One region of the Luteibacter sp. 1214 genome, then DNA from elsewhere that is predicted to be linked to it. Evidence: riboswitches for the same ligand, from Rfam matches in the RefSeq annotation. Region 1 holds a riboswitch; the other holds the start of a gene.
The links. Region 1 has a riboswitch for cobalamin ahead of J2X57_RS15195 (ribonucleoside-diphosphate reductase subunit alpha). Riboswitches for the same ligand answer to the same signal wherever they lie in the genome.
Positions count from the first base shown of each region.

Region 2: another riboswitch for cobalamin. It lies ahead of J2X57_RS04255 (CoA-acylating methylmalonate-semialdehyde dehydrogenase); the one in region 1 lies ahead of J2X57_RS15195 (ribonucleoside-diphosphate reductase subunit alpha).

Region 1 covers NZ_JAVDSQ010000006.1:263,730-271,146, forward strand. Annotated here, with positions in the region: gene J2X57_RS15180 (DUF2501 domain-containing protein) at 1-168, shown strand, start outside; gene J2X57_RS15185 (SDR family oxidoreductase) at 250-1,155, shown strand; gene J2X57_RS15190 (response regulator) at 1,198-4,038, opposite strand; cobalamin riboswitch at 4,233-4,444, shown strand; gene J2X57_RS15195 (ribonucleoside-diphosphate reductase subunit alpha) at 4,601-7,117, shown strand; gene J2X57_RS15200 (ribonucleotide-diphosphate reductase subunit beta) at 7,270-7,417, shown strand, end outside.
Region 2 covers NZ_JAVDSQ010000001.1:1,023,738-1,031,154, reverse strand. Annotated here, with positions in the region: gene J2X57_RS04290 (excinuclease ABC subunit UvrA) at 1-1,954, opposite strand, end outside; gene J2X57_RS04285 (DUF2000 family protein) at 1,995-2,408, opposite strand; gene J2X57_RS04280 (Lrp/AsnC family transcriptional regulator) at 2,487-2,996, shown strand; gene J2X57_RS04275 (hypothetical protein) at 3,042-3,230, opposite strand; gene J2X57_RS04270 (LysR substrate-binding domain-containing protein) at 3,342-3,554, opposite strand; partial or broken gene J2X57_RS04265 (aldo/keto reductase) at 3,584-4,042, opposite strand; gene J2X57_RS04260 (VOC family protein) at 4,151-4,534, opposite strand; cobalamin riboswitch at 4,646-4,851, shown strand; gene J2X57_RS04255 (CoA-acylating methylmalonate-semialdehyde dehydrogenase) at 4,991-6,505, shown strand; gene J2X57_RS04250 (acyl-CoA dehydrogenase family protein) at 6,517-7,417, shown strand, end outside.

The DNA.
Region 1 (7,417 bases):
GGGTACCTGGATGGCGCACGGGGCATCCTGACGTCGGGCGACGGCAAGTCGCTGAATCTGGGTGGCGCCAGCGGCGCGTCATCGGGCAACGGTGACCTGAAGGCGCAGCTCACCCGCAAGGTGTGCGACGCCGTACTGAAGCAAGGCAGGAAGATGGCCGGCATGTAACGAACACTGACAGTGCGTGGACGGCGCATGGACGCGCCGCCCCGTACACCTGACGTCCTCCCCACCCAAGAGGACTTCCCCATGACCGATGTCATGAACGACCCGTATGCGATGCGCGACCCACGCACGCAGTATCCGCAACCCGACTTCTCCAAACAGCCGCAGCCCGCGCCGGGTCTCGCAAAGGAGATGTCACCGAAACCCGATCACGGCGAAACCAGCTATCGCGGTAACGGTCGCCTGAAAGGCCGTAAGGCACTGGTGACCGGCGGTGATTCCGGCATCGGCCGCGCGGCGGCGATCGCGTTCGCGCGGGAAGGTGCCAGTGTGGTGATCAACTATCTTCCGTCCGAACAGAAGGATGCCGACGAGGTCGTCGCGCTGCTCAGCGGCGAAGGTCACACCATCGTCGCCGTGCCGGGTGACCTGAGCGACGAGGCGTTCTGCAAGGATCTGGTCAAGCGCACCGTGAAGGAACTCGGTGGCCTCGACATCCTCGCCAACGTGGCAGGCCGTCAGCAGTTCAGTAAGTCGATCGACGAACTGGACACCGCGTCGTTCGAAGCGACGTTCCGCACCAACGTCTTCGCGCTGTTCTGGCTGAGCAAGGCTGCGCTGGAACACATGCCGCCGGGCGCGACGATTGTCAACACGGCCTCGATTCAGGCTTATGAGCCGTCGGACATCCTGCTGGACTATGCGCCGACGAAAGCGGCGATCGTCGCCTTCACCAAGGCATTGTCGAAGCAGGTGATCGAGAAGGGCATCCGCGTGAATGCCGTGGCGCCGGGTCCGGTCTGGACACCGCTGCAGCCGAGCGGTGGTCAGCCGCAGGAGAAGGTGGTGGAGTTCGGCAAGAACGTACCGCTGGGACGTCCGGGCCAGCCGGTGGAATGTGCGCCATTGTACGTGTTGCTCGCCAGCCAGGAGTCGAGCTTCATTACCGGTGAGACGTACGGGGTGACGGGGGGCAATACCCTGCCCTGACTTCCGGTGTCGTCCTCGTGGCGGCCGGTGCACTGGCCGCCGTCAGCCCCGGGTGATCCGTCCCAGTGCTTCCATCAGATCGGCGACGCCGTAGGGCTTGATGATGACCGCCGTATGCGAATCGCGCTGAACGCCATTCGCCAGGTGATCGCCTGTAGCGAATATCACCGGTAGCTCCGGCTGGTTTTCGCGCAGGCGCTCCGCCACCTCGACACCGCTCATGCCGGGCAGGCCCACATCGGCGAGCAGCACGTCAATACCCTCGACACCGTGCAGGCGGATCGCCTCGTTGCCGTCGCCCGCCTCGAACGCCGTGTGCCCGCGGCTTTCCAGCATCTCCGCGATGGACATGCGGATCAGCGCATCGTCCTCCAGGACGAGGACACGCAAAGGACGCAGCGCGGCAGAAGACGACGCTGAGGAACCGGCAGCGGGTGCCGATACCGTTTCGGCGATCGTGCGCGGGACGCGCGAGCTCAACAACTGACGCACACGCCGTGCCAGCTGCTCGCGCGTGTACGGCTTGCTGAGCAGTTCAACGCCTTCGTCGAGACGGCCACCGTGGACGATGGCGTTCTCCGTGTAGCCCGAGGTGAACAACACGGCGATCCCCGGCTGGCGCTCGACGGCTTTGCGCGCCAGCTGCGGACTGCGCAGCGGACCGGGCATGACCACGTCGGTAAACAGCAGGTCGATGGCGATGCCACTTTCGATGATCGACAGGGCGCTCTCCGCGTCACGCGCCTTGAGCACGCGATAGCCGAGTTCACCCAGCATGCCCACGACGGTCTCGCGCACGGCTTCATCGTCTTCGGCGACGAGGATCGTCTCGTCACCGCCGCGCACCGCTTCCTCCTCGATGGCTACCACGCGATCTTCGCTCTGCGTCGAACGCGGCAGGTAGATCTTGACCGTCGTGCCTTCACCGGCCTCGCTATACATCTTGACGTGGCCGCCGGACTGTTTGACGAAGCCGTAGACCATCGAAAGGCCAAGGCCCGTTCCACGCCCTTCCGGCTTGGTCGTGAAGAAGGGATCGAACACCTTGTCGAGGATGTCGTGCGGAATACCGGTACCGGTATCGGTCACGGCGAGCATGACGTACTGGCCCGGACGCAGGTCGCCGTGTGCTGTGGCATAGGCCTCGTCGAGCAAGGCGTTACCGGCTTCGATGGTGAGCTTGCCCTGCCCGTGCATCGCGTCGCGTGCATTGATCGCGAGATTCAGCAGCGCGTTCTCGACATTGGACGGATCGACCAGCGTGTTCCACAAGCCACCGGCGATGACGGTCTCGACCTCGATGGCCTCACCGAGCGCGCGGCGCAACAGTTCGTCCATGTCGCGGATGAAGCGACCGATGTTGACGACCTTGGGGGCGAGGGGCTGACGCCGACCGAACGCGAGCAACTGGGCGGCCAGCTTGGAGCCACGCGTGACGCCGGCCATCGCATTGGCGACACGCCGTTCGGCCCGCTCGTTGCCCGACACATCCGCGCCAAGCAGCTGCAGATTGCCGCTGATGACTTGCAGGAGGTTATTGAAATCGTGCGCGACGCCACCGGTCAGGTTGCCTATCGCATCCATCTTCTGCGCCTGGCGCAGCTGTTCCTGGGCGGCATCCAGTTCAGCGTCGCGTGCGCGCTCGCTGGTGACGTCACGCGCCACGGCGAAGATCATGCCCTCACTCGGGACCGCCCGCCAGGACAGGTGCCGGAAGCCACCGTCCGCGGTGCGGTAGCGGTTCTCGAAACGGAGCGTAGCCACACCGTCGGCCAGCTGCTCGGTTTCCTCACCAGTGCGCCCGGTGTCGTCCGGATGCACGAAGTCCAGATAGGAGCGGCCGATGGTGTCGCGCTCGCTCCAGCCGAGAATCGCGGTCCACGCCGGGTTGACCGAGAGCAGGCGGGTGTCGGTGTCGGCGACGACGAGGATGTCGCTCGACAGGCGCCAGATGCGGTCGCGTTCCAGCGTACGTTCGGCGACCTGACGCTCCAGACTGTGCGCGAACTCGAGCAGCTCGGCCTCGGCGCGACGGCGCTCCACCGCGACGCGCGTGCGATGGGCGACCTCGCGGACGAAGTCGATCTCTTCTTCCGGCCACTCACGCGGGCTTTCGTGGTTCAGATAGAGCAGCGCCACCGTGCCGCCACGCTCGGTCACCGGCATGTTGATGAACGAGGTGGCGCTGATCGACGCCAGCGCATCCGCCGTATGGATCGTGCGCGGGTCCTTGTACGCGTCGGACACGACCGCGGTACGGCCGGCCTTGATATCGTCGATGTAGGAGCCGTATTCACGGAAGTTGAGGACACCGGCGATCGTGACGATGCCCGGCGCGTTCCAGTCGCGCTCGATCGTGATGGTCTCCGCGATCGTGTCCACCGAGCCATAGCCCGCACGGCTGACATGAAGCGCGCGGCCGAGTACCTCGGCCACGCGGTAGGCGATCTCGGCGGGATCTTCGACTTCGCGGAGGATGTCGCTGACCTCGATCAGCGCCACACGACGCTCTTCGATGGTGCGCGCGGCCTCGGTCTGCCCGGACAGCGGGCGGATGCTCACGACGAAGGACGCCTGGCCCAGCGCCGATGCGCGCCACGGCTCGATCGAGACCCGCCAGGTGGCGCCCTCCACGGAGCCCAGGGCCAGCTCTCGGACGCCCCCGGCGTCAGCAAGCGACAAGGCGGTCTCGAGGCGAGACCGGCTTTCCTCATTCCACCAGGTCAGAAAGCGGCACGCACCCGCGTCGCGGAGGCGTGCCGTCATCCAGGCATTGGCATACAGGAGCTCGCCATCCGCCGTGACGGCGGTGAAGCCGAAGGGCAGCGCGTCGAACGCATCGGTGACCAGGGCATGTTCCTGCAGCGCGAACGTCAAGGTCATCTAGCGAGCGATCCTATGAGGGATCGCAGATGTTATCGGTTAGAGGTCATGCGCTTTGTGTAGACGATCTTCACAAAACCCTCATGGTCCTCTTCGTCGCGGGGCGGGAAAGGGGTTGCAAAAAATCACTTGCGGCGGATCAAGCACATAGCGGCGACACCCTACATCTTGTGTTGACGCTGCCACCCCCCGCCTATATGGTGTGTCCCGTTGGTGTCCGGAGAGGCGCGACTGCCCGTCGGACTTAATAGGGAATCCGGTGCGAATCCGGAACTGCCCCGCAGCGGTAAATGGAAACGATCCCGTTCAATGCACTGGTCCTTCAGGGGCTGGGAAGCGACGGGTAGGCGGACCGAAAGGTCCATGTCCATGAGTCCGAAGACCTGCCAGCAATCGGTGCCCGGGCGGCCTCGATAGTGGTGACGGCTTCCGCGGGGAAGCACGTCGCGGACCGGAGCCCCTTCGCGGCGCGCTCCGTCCCCGGCCGTTTCCCGCATCAGCCCCATCCCTCACGAGCCAGCCGACCGGGAACGGGTGATAGAACCTGGGGCGAGCCAAGACAATGACCACGATGGATTCTTCCGCGCGCGAGCGCACCGAGACGGCCGATGCCGCCGTCTCCGCCAATAACACCACGGACAAGGCGCCTGCCGCCGGCTACCGCAACGACCCGCCGCCGGCGTTCGCGCTGACGCCCCCGCACAACCCTGGCCAGATGCGCGTCACCAAGCGCAACGGCGGCCAGGAAGTCGTCGACGTGAACAAGATCGTGCGCGCGGTGACCCGCAGCGCCGACGGCCTGTTCGCGGTCGACCCCATGCGCGTCGCCCTGAAGACCATCGGCGGACTCTACGATGGCGCCACCACGCAGGAACTCGACCAGCTGTCGATCCGTACCGCCGCGGCGCTCACCGCCGAGGAACCGGAGTACGGCCAGCTGGCCGCACGCCTGCTCGCCGCCTTCGTCGACAAGGAAGTATCCGGTCAGGACATCCAGTCGTTCTCGCAGTCGATCTCCACCGGTTTCGACCTGGGCATCCTCAACGAGCGTCTGCGTGACTTCGTCCAGGTCAATGCGCGCAAGCTCAACGACGCCATCGACACGACCGGTTCGCGCCGCTTCGAGTACTTCGGCCTGCGCACGGTTTATGACCGCTACCTGCTGCGTCACCCGACGAAGCGCTTCGTCATCGAAACGCCGCAGTACTTCTTCATGCGCATCGCCTGCGCGCTCGGCGGCAACGACGTGGCCGAGACGCTCGAGCTGTATCGCATGCTGTCGTCGCTGGAATACCTGGCCAGCTCGCCGACCCTGTTCAATGCCGGTACGGCGCACGAGCAGCTGTCGTCGTGCTTCCTGCTGGACTCGCCGCAGGATGCCCTGGAGTCGATCTACGCCAAGTACGGCGACGTGGCCCAGCTGTCCAAGTTCGCCGGCGGTATCGGCCTGGCTTACTCGCGCATCCGTTCGCGCGGTTCGCTGATCAAGGGCACCAACGGTCATTCCAACGGCCTCGTGCCCTGGCTGAAGACGCTGGACGCCTCGGTCGCCGCGGTGAACCAGGGTGGCAAGCGCAAGGGCGCCGCCTGCGTGTACCTCGAGTCCTGGCACGCCGACATCGAGGAATTCCTCGAGCTGCGTGAGAACACCGGCGACGACGCGCGCCGTACGCACAACCTCAACCTGGCCAACTGGGTGCCCGACCTCTTCATGCGCCGCGTGGAGACCGACGGCGACTGGTCGCTGTTCGATCCGAAGATCGTGCCGCACTTCGTCGACACCTGGGGCGCGACGTTCGAGGCCGCCTATGAGAAGGCCGAGGCCGAGGGCCTGGCCGCCAAGTCGATCAAGGCGCGCGAGCTGTACGCCCGCATGCTGCGCTCGCTGGCACAGACCGGCAACGGCTGGATGACCTTCAAGGACCGCTCGAACGCCACGAGCAACCAGACCGCGCGTCCGGAAAACGTCATTCACCTGTCCAACCTGTGCACCGAGATCCTTGAAGTCACCTCCGAGGGCGAGACCGCCGTGTGCAACCTCGGCTCGGTCAACCTGGCCCGGCACGTGGTGGACGGTCAGTTCGACTACGAGAAGCTCGGTACCACGGTGCGCACCGCCGTGCGTCAGCTCAACCGCGTCATCGACCTCAACTTCTACCCGATCGCCACGGCGAAGACGGCCAACATGAAGTGGCGTCCGGTGGGTCTGGGCGTGATGGGCCTGCAGGACGTGTTCTTCAAGCTGCGCCTGCCCTTCGACTCCGAAGAAGCGCGCAAGCTGTCCACGCGCATCCAGGAAGAGATCTATTTCCACGCGCTGTCGATGTCCAACGAGATCGCCGAGCGCGACGGTGCCCACCCGGGCTTCGACGAAACCCGCGCCGCCAACGGCGAGCTTCAGTTCGACTACTGGCCGGCGGCCACGCCGACCGGCGTAGAGGGCCGCTGGGCCGAGCTGCGCGAGAAGATCAAGGCCAAGGGCCTGCGCAATTCGCTGGTCATCGCCATCGCTCCGACCGCCACGATCGCTTCGATCGCCGGCTGCTACGAGTGCATCGAGCCGCAGGTGTCCAACCTGTTCAAGCGCGAGACGCTCTCGGGCGACTTCCTCGTCGTCAACCGTTATCTGGTCGATGAGCTGAAGACGCTGGGCCTGTGGACCGCCGACGTGCGCGATCAGATCAAGCTCGCCGAAGGTTCGGTGCAGGGCATCGCCGCGATTCCGGCCGCGCTGCGCGAGGTCTACCGCACGACGTGGGAGCTGCCGCAGAAGGCACTGATCGATCTCGCCGCCGCGCGTGGTGCGTACATCGACCAGAGCCAGTCGCTGAACCTGTTCATGGAAAACCCGAACATCGGTCAGCTTTCCTCGATGTACATGTACGCGTGGAAGTCGGGCATCAAGACGACGTATTACCTGCGTTCGCGTCCCGCCACCCGCATCGCCAAGACCACGGTGAGCTCGTCGTCGGCCTCGCTGCCCACGCCGGCCGCTCCGGTCGCCGATGCGCAGGAACAGGCCGAAGCCGCGGTGTTCTGCTCGCTCGAGAACCCCGAGTACTGCGAAGCCTGCCAATAAAAGCAACGCGCCCCTACAGGGGCGCAGCACCCCTGTAGGAGCGCGCCCCGCGCGCGAAGCCGCTGCCTGCGCCAAACGTTCCAGTATCGCCGCTTCGTTGGTTTTTCGCGCGCAGGGCGCGCTCCTACACGTAATTAATTCGAGGTAGCCCGATGTCCGCTTCTCCCGTCACCCGCGATACCCATATTCTCGATCCCGGCTTCGAGCTGACCCTGCGGCCGATGAAATACCCGCAGTTCTACGAGATGTATCGCGCGGCGATCCGCAACACCTGGACCGTGGAAGAAGTGGATTTCTCGC
Region 2 (7,417 bases), on a different contig from region 1:
CAAACAACTTGCGCACGTGGTCGAAGAGTCCGGTATACGTCGCGAGGTTGGAGCGAGGCGTGCGCCCGATTGGCTTCTGGTCGACCTGGACCAGTCGCGTGATGGCGTCGGCGCCCTTGTGGATGCGACCGCCGGTCTTCGTGATGACGCTGGGTGCCGCGTCATCGCCTTCATCCTCCGGGGCGGGCAGCTCGTGGCCCAGGTGCTCACTGACCAGCTCCACCAGCGCCTGGCTGACCAGACTGGACTTGCCCGAGCCGGAAATGCCGGTGACCGCGGTAAACAGACCGATGGGGAAGGCGGCATCCAGATCACGGAGGTTGTTGCGCGTGATGCCGCGGAGCTCGAGCCAGCGCGATGCCGGGCGAGGTGACCGCTCGAGAGGCCGCTCGTGACCGAACAGATAACGCGCGGTACGCGACAGCGCCACGTCGGCGAGACCATCGGGAGGACCGCTGTAGAGAATCTCGCCGCCGCGCTCGCCTGCATCCGGGCCGACGTCGACCAGCCAGTCAGCGCGACGCATGACGTCCATGTCGTGCTCCACGACGAAGATCGTATTGCCCGATCGCTTCAGTTGCTCCAGCGCGGTGAGCAAGGCCTCGCCATCCGCCGGGTGAAGGCCGGCCGACGGTTCGTCGAGCACGTAGACGACGCCGAACAGGTTCGATCGGATCTGCGTGGCCAGGCGCAGCCGCTGCAACTCGCCCGGTGACAGTGTGGGACTCGATCGGTCCATCGACAGGTAGCCAAGGCCGAGTGCCTGGAGCGTACCCACGCGGGCAACGAGATCCTGTGCGATGCGCTGAGCAGCGATACGTTTTTCCTCGGACAGGTTGGGGGTGCGCCGCACGTCCGATGACCCGTCGTGCGCGGCGCCGCCGGCGGCTACGCGCTTCGCATTCGCGCGCTTGCCCGCGGCGCGGCTGCGTGTCGTCGACTCGGCCAAATCGTCGAACCGCCCCTCGGCTGCCGGTTTCAACGTATCGACCAGTGCATCGAATGACAACGCGGACAGGCTTCCGATGTCCAGCCCTGCAAAAGTCACGGACAACGACTCGCGCTTCAGGCGCTTGCCATCGCAGACAGGACAGACGCTGCCGATCATGTAGCGCGACACGCGTTTCTTCATGAGCGGACTTTGCGTCGTGCTGAAGGTGTGCAGCACGTAACGCCGCGCACCCATGTACGTGCCCATGTAGCTGGGTTCGGTTTTTCGCTTGAGTGCCGCACGGGTTTCCGCTGGCGTGAAGCCGGCATAGACCGGGACCGTCGGGGTTTCCTCGGTAAACAGAATCCAGTCGCGCTGCTTCTTCGGCAGGTCCTTCCACGGCACGTCCACGTCGTAGCCGAGGGTGACCAGAATGTCGCGCAGGTTCTGGCCATGCCATGCCGGTGGCCATGACGCGATGGCGCGTTCGCGCAGGGTCAGCGTGGGATCCGGCACCATCGACGCCTCCGTCACCTCGTACACGCGGCCCAGGCCGTGGCAGTGCGGGCAGGCACCTTGCGGCGTGTTGGGCGAGAAATCCTCGGCGTACAACATCGCCTGGCCGGCGGGGTACGAGCCCGCACGCGAGTAAAGCATGCGCACGAGACTCGACAGCGTAGTGACGCTGCCCACCGATGAGCGTGCTCCGGGCGTGCCGCGCTGCTGCTGCAATGCCACCGCGGGCGGCAGCCCCTCGATTTCGTCGACGTCCGGCACGCCGACCTGGTCGATCAGGCGTCGCGCATAAGGCGCCACCGACTCGAAGTAGCGTCGCTGCGCTTCCGCGTACAGCGTCCCGAAAGCGAGTGACGACTTGCCCGATCCCGACACCCCGGAGAACACGACGAGCGAGTCGCGAGGGATCATGACGTCGATGTTCTTGAGGTTGTGCTCGCGTGCGCCACGTACACGCACGAAGCCATGGAGGTCGGTCGAAGAGGGCGGGGATCTACGCTTGGTCATCCAGGGATTATCGCAGCCCCGGCTTGCGGTTTCCGTGAAATCAGGTGTGCAGAGGCACGCCCTTGGTGGCTCTCTCGATCGCCTTGCGAGGCCCGCGTAACGCGATGCCGACGAGGCGGGGCGCGTCGGCATCTTCCGCCAGGAAGGCTTCGCGGTTGGCGGCGTCGTGGCCGGTGGAGAACATCGCCTCGACATAGATCGCGCGGGTCACGTCGCGTTCGATGGCGACGCGATGCGCATGGGCGAGCTGCGTCGCATCGGCACCGAACACGAGCATCGGCTGCCCGAGCAGGCGCGCGTAGTGACGTCCGGCCGCATCGATGTATGGCTCGCCCATGGCATCCGCCGCCGCTCCGGCGATGCCGGTGGCCAGGAAGGCGGTGACGTTGAGCTTCTGCCATGTCAGCAGATCGCTGCGGACAAGGATGGCGACGCGAGTGTCGAAGGTGGTCATGTGAAAGGTTCTTCGCAGTCTGTTAGGCTGATTCAGTAAAACGCCGAATGTCATTCGGCGAAAGGGCAACAGACTGCCATGACGAAAAAAACGAAAGCCATTCCGGGCGATACCCCCGACGCGGTCAGGCTCGACGCGATCGACCGAAAATTATTAGGCGCGCTCTCCACCGATGCCACCCTCAGCTACGCGGAGCTGGCCGAACGGCTGCATCTCTCCGCTCCCGCGCTGCATGAGCGGGTGAAGCGGCTGCGCAGAGATGGGGTCATCAAGGCCACCGTGGCTGTGCTCGACGGGGTGAAGGTCGGGCGTCCGTTGCTGACCTTCGTCCACGTGGACACGACCAGCTGGGCGGTGACACGCCAGCTGCTGGCGCTGCAGGCCTTTCCCGAGGTGGAGGAAATCCACACCGTGACGGGAGAGAGCGCGATGTTGCTGAAGGTGCGGACGGCCGATACGCGGGGGCTCGAGCACCTGCTGGAGCGGATTCACGCGATGGAGGGATTCAAGGGGACGCGGAGCTATATCGCTCTGTCGACGTATCTGGAGCGGGGACCGAGTGCGGAGGAGGCTTCCGGGGCGACATAAAAAAACCCCGCGGTGCGGGGTTTCTGACGTGGACTTACGGGAGGCTCAGCGATCGCGTCGGGCGCGAACCTTGATCCGCTGCATCCGCCGCTGCTGCATCATGTTGAACCAGAAGGCCGTCTCCGTCACGACGCCAGCGGCGACGAGCAACAACGTCCCGGTGACCGAACCGGCAAGAAAGAACACGACGGCCAGGGCGAACAAGGCGGCGAGGACGAGATGACGTTGGCTCATGGGTGACTCCTGCTTGCTGCGCGGCCCCGGGACCCGGGCGCGGCCTGATTCGATCCTCGGCTACCTACGAGATGGTGTCAATCGAGGAAACGTCAAGGGATTGTGGGCGATTCAGCCACGATAACGTAGCGCATCCACCCGCAGGGTCAGTGCGGGGGAGGTCTGTCGCCGGTTCGGGTAGTAAAGGTGGTAGCCCGGAAACGGGTCGCACCAGTTCTCCAGGACGCGCACCAGTCGTCCGGCCTCGATATGCGGCAGGACGATGTCCTCGGGCACCCAGGCCAGACCAAGGCCCGCCAGGGTTGCCCGGAGAATGTGGTTCATCCCGTTGAGCACCAGCTGGCCCTCGACGCGAAGTGCTTCACCTTGCCTTCCTGGATGAGATCCTTCACCGCACCGGCGACGTCTTCGATCGGCACGTTCGGGTCTACGCGGTGCTGATAGAGCAGATCGATCTGCTCTATGCCCAGACGCTTGAGCGAGCCCTCGGCGGCCTTGCGGATGTTTTCCGGGCGGCTGTCCAGACCCGTCTGCTTGTTCGTTTCCGGATCGAACGCGACGCCGAACTTCGTCGCGATGACGACGCGGTCGCGCATCGGCGCGAGGGCGTTACCGACGATTTCCTCGTTGGTGAACGGGCCATAGACCTCGGCCGTATCGAAGAAATCGACGCCCAGGTCCACCGCCTCGCGGATGAGCTTGACTGACTCGTCGCTGCTCAGCGCGTAGCTATAGCTGAAATTGAGGCCCATGCAGCCAAAGCCGAGGGCTGAGACCTCCAGGCCGCTCTTACCGAGAACGCGCTTTTTCATGGTGATCTCCAGAAGATAGCCATGACGCCATGCTACCGACCGGGGGTCCAGTGATTAAGTGGGATAAACCGCTTGAGCCTATGCGGGCAGTTCATCAATGATCTTCCATCAGCCGGCGTTAAACACCGCCTCGATGTTATGGCCATCCGGATCCAGCACGAAACCGCCGTAATAGCCTTCGTGATAGTGCGAACGCGGGCCCGGCGGACCGTTGTCCCTCGCGCCCGCATCCAGCGCCGTCTGATGAAATAGCCGCACCAGCTGCTGCGAACTCACTCGAAAGGCGACGTCTACCGGCGGCTGATTGGGTGTGCCCTGGTAGATCCAGAAATCCGGCTTGCCGTTCTCGCCGAACCCCGCCACGTCGGTACGTCCCGTTTTCGAGGCGGGGAAGTGCACGATCAGTTCATAGCCGATGGAGGCCAATACGGTCGTATAGAACTGCTTGCTGCGCTCGAAGTCGCTGACGGTGGCGCCGGTGTGGTCGATCATGGAGATCTCCTGAGCGTGGAACGGCTGATCCGCGCAGCTTAGTCGGAATCCGTGGCGGCATCCAAGGCGCCTTTACTGCATCGCAGCGTGTCGCTCGCCGCGTCGCCGCCTACACTCCCGCTGGCCACAGGTGTCCTGCCGCCGCCATTCCGGTGCGCAGGGTGAAACGGGAAGCCGGTCCGATGCCGGCGCTGCCCCCGCAACGGTAGGCGAGAAAACCCGACTCAGAACCACTGCGGCAACGCGGGAAGGTGTCGGGGTGATGCGGATCGCATCGCTCGCAAGCCCGGAGACCGGCCCGTGGTGGGCACCGCTTGCGGTGTCTTCCTCGGGTGTTGCGGTGGGCAACCGGACGAGCTGGCTCGATGCGGCGTCCGTGGCCTCGAACCGACTTGTCTCGCTCACGCACGCCCGGTTTCGCGGGTGAGCGATCTGGAGACAAGCATCATGAACGAGATGAATCGTGCCGCGACCGACGTCGCGACCGTCAAACTGCTGATCGACGGCGAGTTCGTCGAGTCCGCGACCACACAATGGCGCGATGTGATCAACCCGGCGACGCAGGTCGTGCTGGCACGTGTGCCCTTCGCCACGTCCCGGGAGGTGGATGCGGCCGTCGCCGCCGCCCGGCGCGCGTTCGCCACCTGGCGCAAGACGCCCATCGGGACGCGGGCCCGCATCTTCCTCAGATACCAGCAACTGATCCGCGAACACATGGCGGAGCTGGCGGCGATCCTCACGGCGGAACAGGGCAAGACACTGCCGGACGCCGAAGGCGACGTGTTCCGTGGCCTCGAGGTGGTGGAGCACGCGGCCGCCATCGGCAATCTGCAACTCGGCGAGCTGGCCAACAACGTGGCCGGTGGCGTGGACACGTACACATTGCTGCAGCCGCTGGGTGTCTGCGCCGGCATCACGCCGTTCAACTTTCCGGCGATGATCCCGCTGTGGATGTTTCCGATGGCCATCGCCACGGGAAACACCTTCGTGCTGAAGCCGTCGGAGCAGGACCCGATGGTCACCATGCGGCTGGTCGAACTGGCGCAGGAGGCGGGCATTCCCAGAGGCGTGCTCAACGTTGTGCACGGGGGCGAAGAGGTGGTCAACGCCATCTGCGATCACGTCGACATCAAGGCGGTGTCTTTCGTCGGATCGACGAAGGTCGGTACGCACGTTTATCACCGTGCATCGCAAGCCGGTAAGCGCGTGCAGTGCATGATGGGGGCGAAAAACCACGCTGTCGTTTTGCCCGACGCCAACAAGGAACAGACGCTCAATGCCATGATCGGCGCCGCCTTCGGTGCGGCCGGGCAGCGTTGCATGGCGGCATCGACGGCGGTGCTGGTCGGTAACGCGCGCGAGTGGATTCCCGACATCGTCGCCAGAGCGAAGGCGCTGCGGGTGAACGCAGGCATAGAAGCGGGCACCGATGTCGGTCCACTGATCTCATCCGCAGCGCGTGAGCGCGTGGAGCGCCTGATCGACGCCGGTGTGGCGCAGGGGGCGACGCTGGAGCTCGACGGTCGCGGCTTTCGCGTGCCGGGTTACGACGAGGGCAACTTCGTGGGGCCGACGATTTTCTCGGGCTTGAAGCCTGGCATGCGTATCTACGACGAAGAGATCTTCGGGCCCGTGCTGGTCGTCCTCACGGTCGACACGCTGGACGAAGCGATCGATCTGGTTAACGCCAATCCCAACGGGAACGGTACGGCCGTGTTTACGCAGAGCGGTGCGGCCGCGCGGCGGTTCCAGGAAGACATCGACGTTGGTCAGGTCGGCATCAACGTACCGATTCCCGTACCGGTGCCGCTGTTCTCGTTCACGGGATCGCGTGCGTCCAAACTCGGCGACCTGGGCCCTTACGGCAAGCAGGCGGTCATGTTCTACACGCAGACCAAGACGATCACGTCGCGCTGGTTCGACGATGACACGCGCGGCCACGGCGTCAATACGACGATCAGTCTCAAGTGATGGCGGCCGTGATGGACATTCCTGTGATGGGGCACGGTTTCGGCTTCAGCGACGAGCAGATGGCGTTTCGCGAGGCGGCGCGCGATTTTGCGGCATCCGAACTGGCGCCGCGTGCGGCGCACTGGGACGCCGAGAGCATCTTTCCGCGTGAGGCCATCGGCAAGGCGGGCGAACTGGGTTTCTGCGGCCTCTATGTCGACGAAGCGGCCGGCGGCAGCGGGCTGACCCGGCTGGATGCGGCGATTGTGTTTGAAGAACTCGCCGCCGCCGATCCATCCACCGCGGCGTTCATCAGTATCCACAACATGGCGACGTGGATGCTGGCGACGCATGCACGTTCTTCGTTGGGTGCCGAATGGGGTCCGACGCTGTGCAGCGGGGCGAAGCTTGCGTCGTACTGCCTGACCGAGCCGGGCGCTGGTTCCGATGCGGCGTCTCTGCAGACGCGCGCCGTGCGTGATGGTGACGCGTACGTGCTCCATGGCAGCAAGGCCTTCATCTCGGGAGCCGGTGCCACCGACATGCTCGTGGTCATGGCCCGCACGGGGGGCGAGGGTGCGCGTGGTATCAGTGCGTTCGCCGTACCCGCCGACGCCGAAGGCATTACGTATGGGCGTAAGGAGGACAAGCTCGGCTGGAACAGTCAGCCTACGCGGGGCATCACGTTCGACGGCGTTCGTGTGCCGGCGGCGAACCTTCTGGGCGAAGAGGGTGAAGGGTTTCGGATTGCCATGAAGGGTCTGGACGGTGGGCGGATCAACATCAGCGCCTGTTCACTCGGTGCCGCACAGGGCGCCCTGGACGCCGCGCGGCGTTATCTCGGTGAGCGGCGGCAGTTCGGGCGCAAGCTGGGCGAGTTCCAGGCCTTGCAGTTCAAGCTGGCCGATATGGCGACCCAGCTGGTCGCCGCTC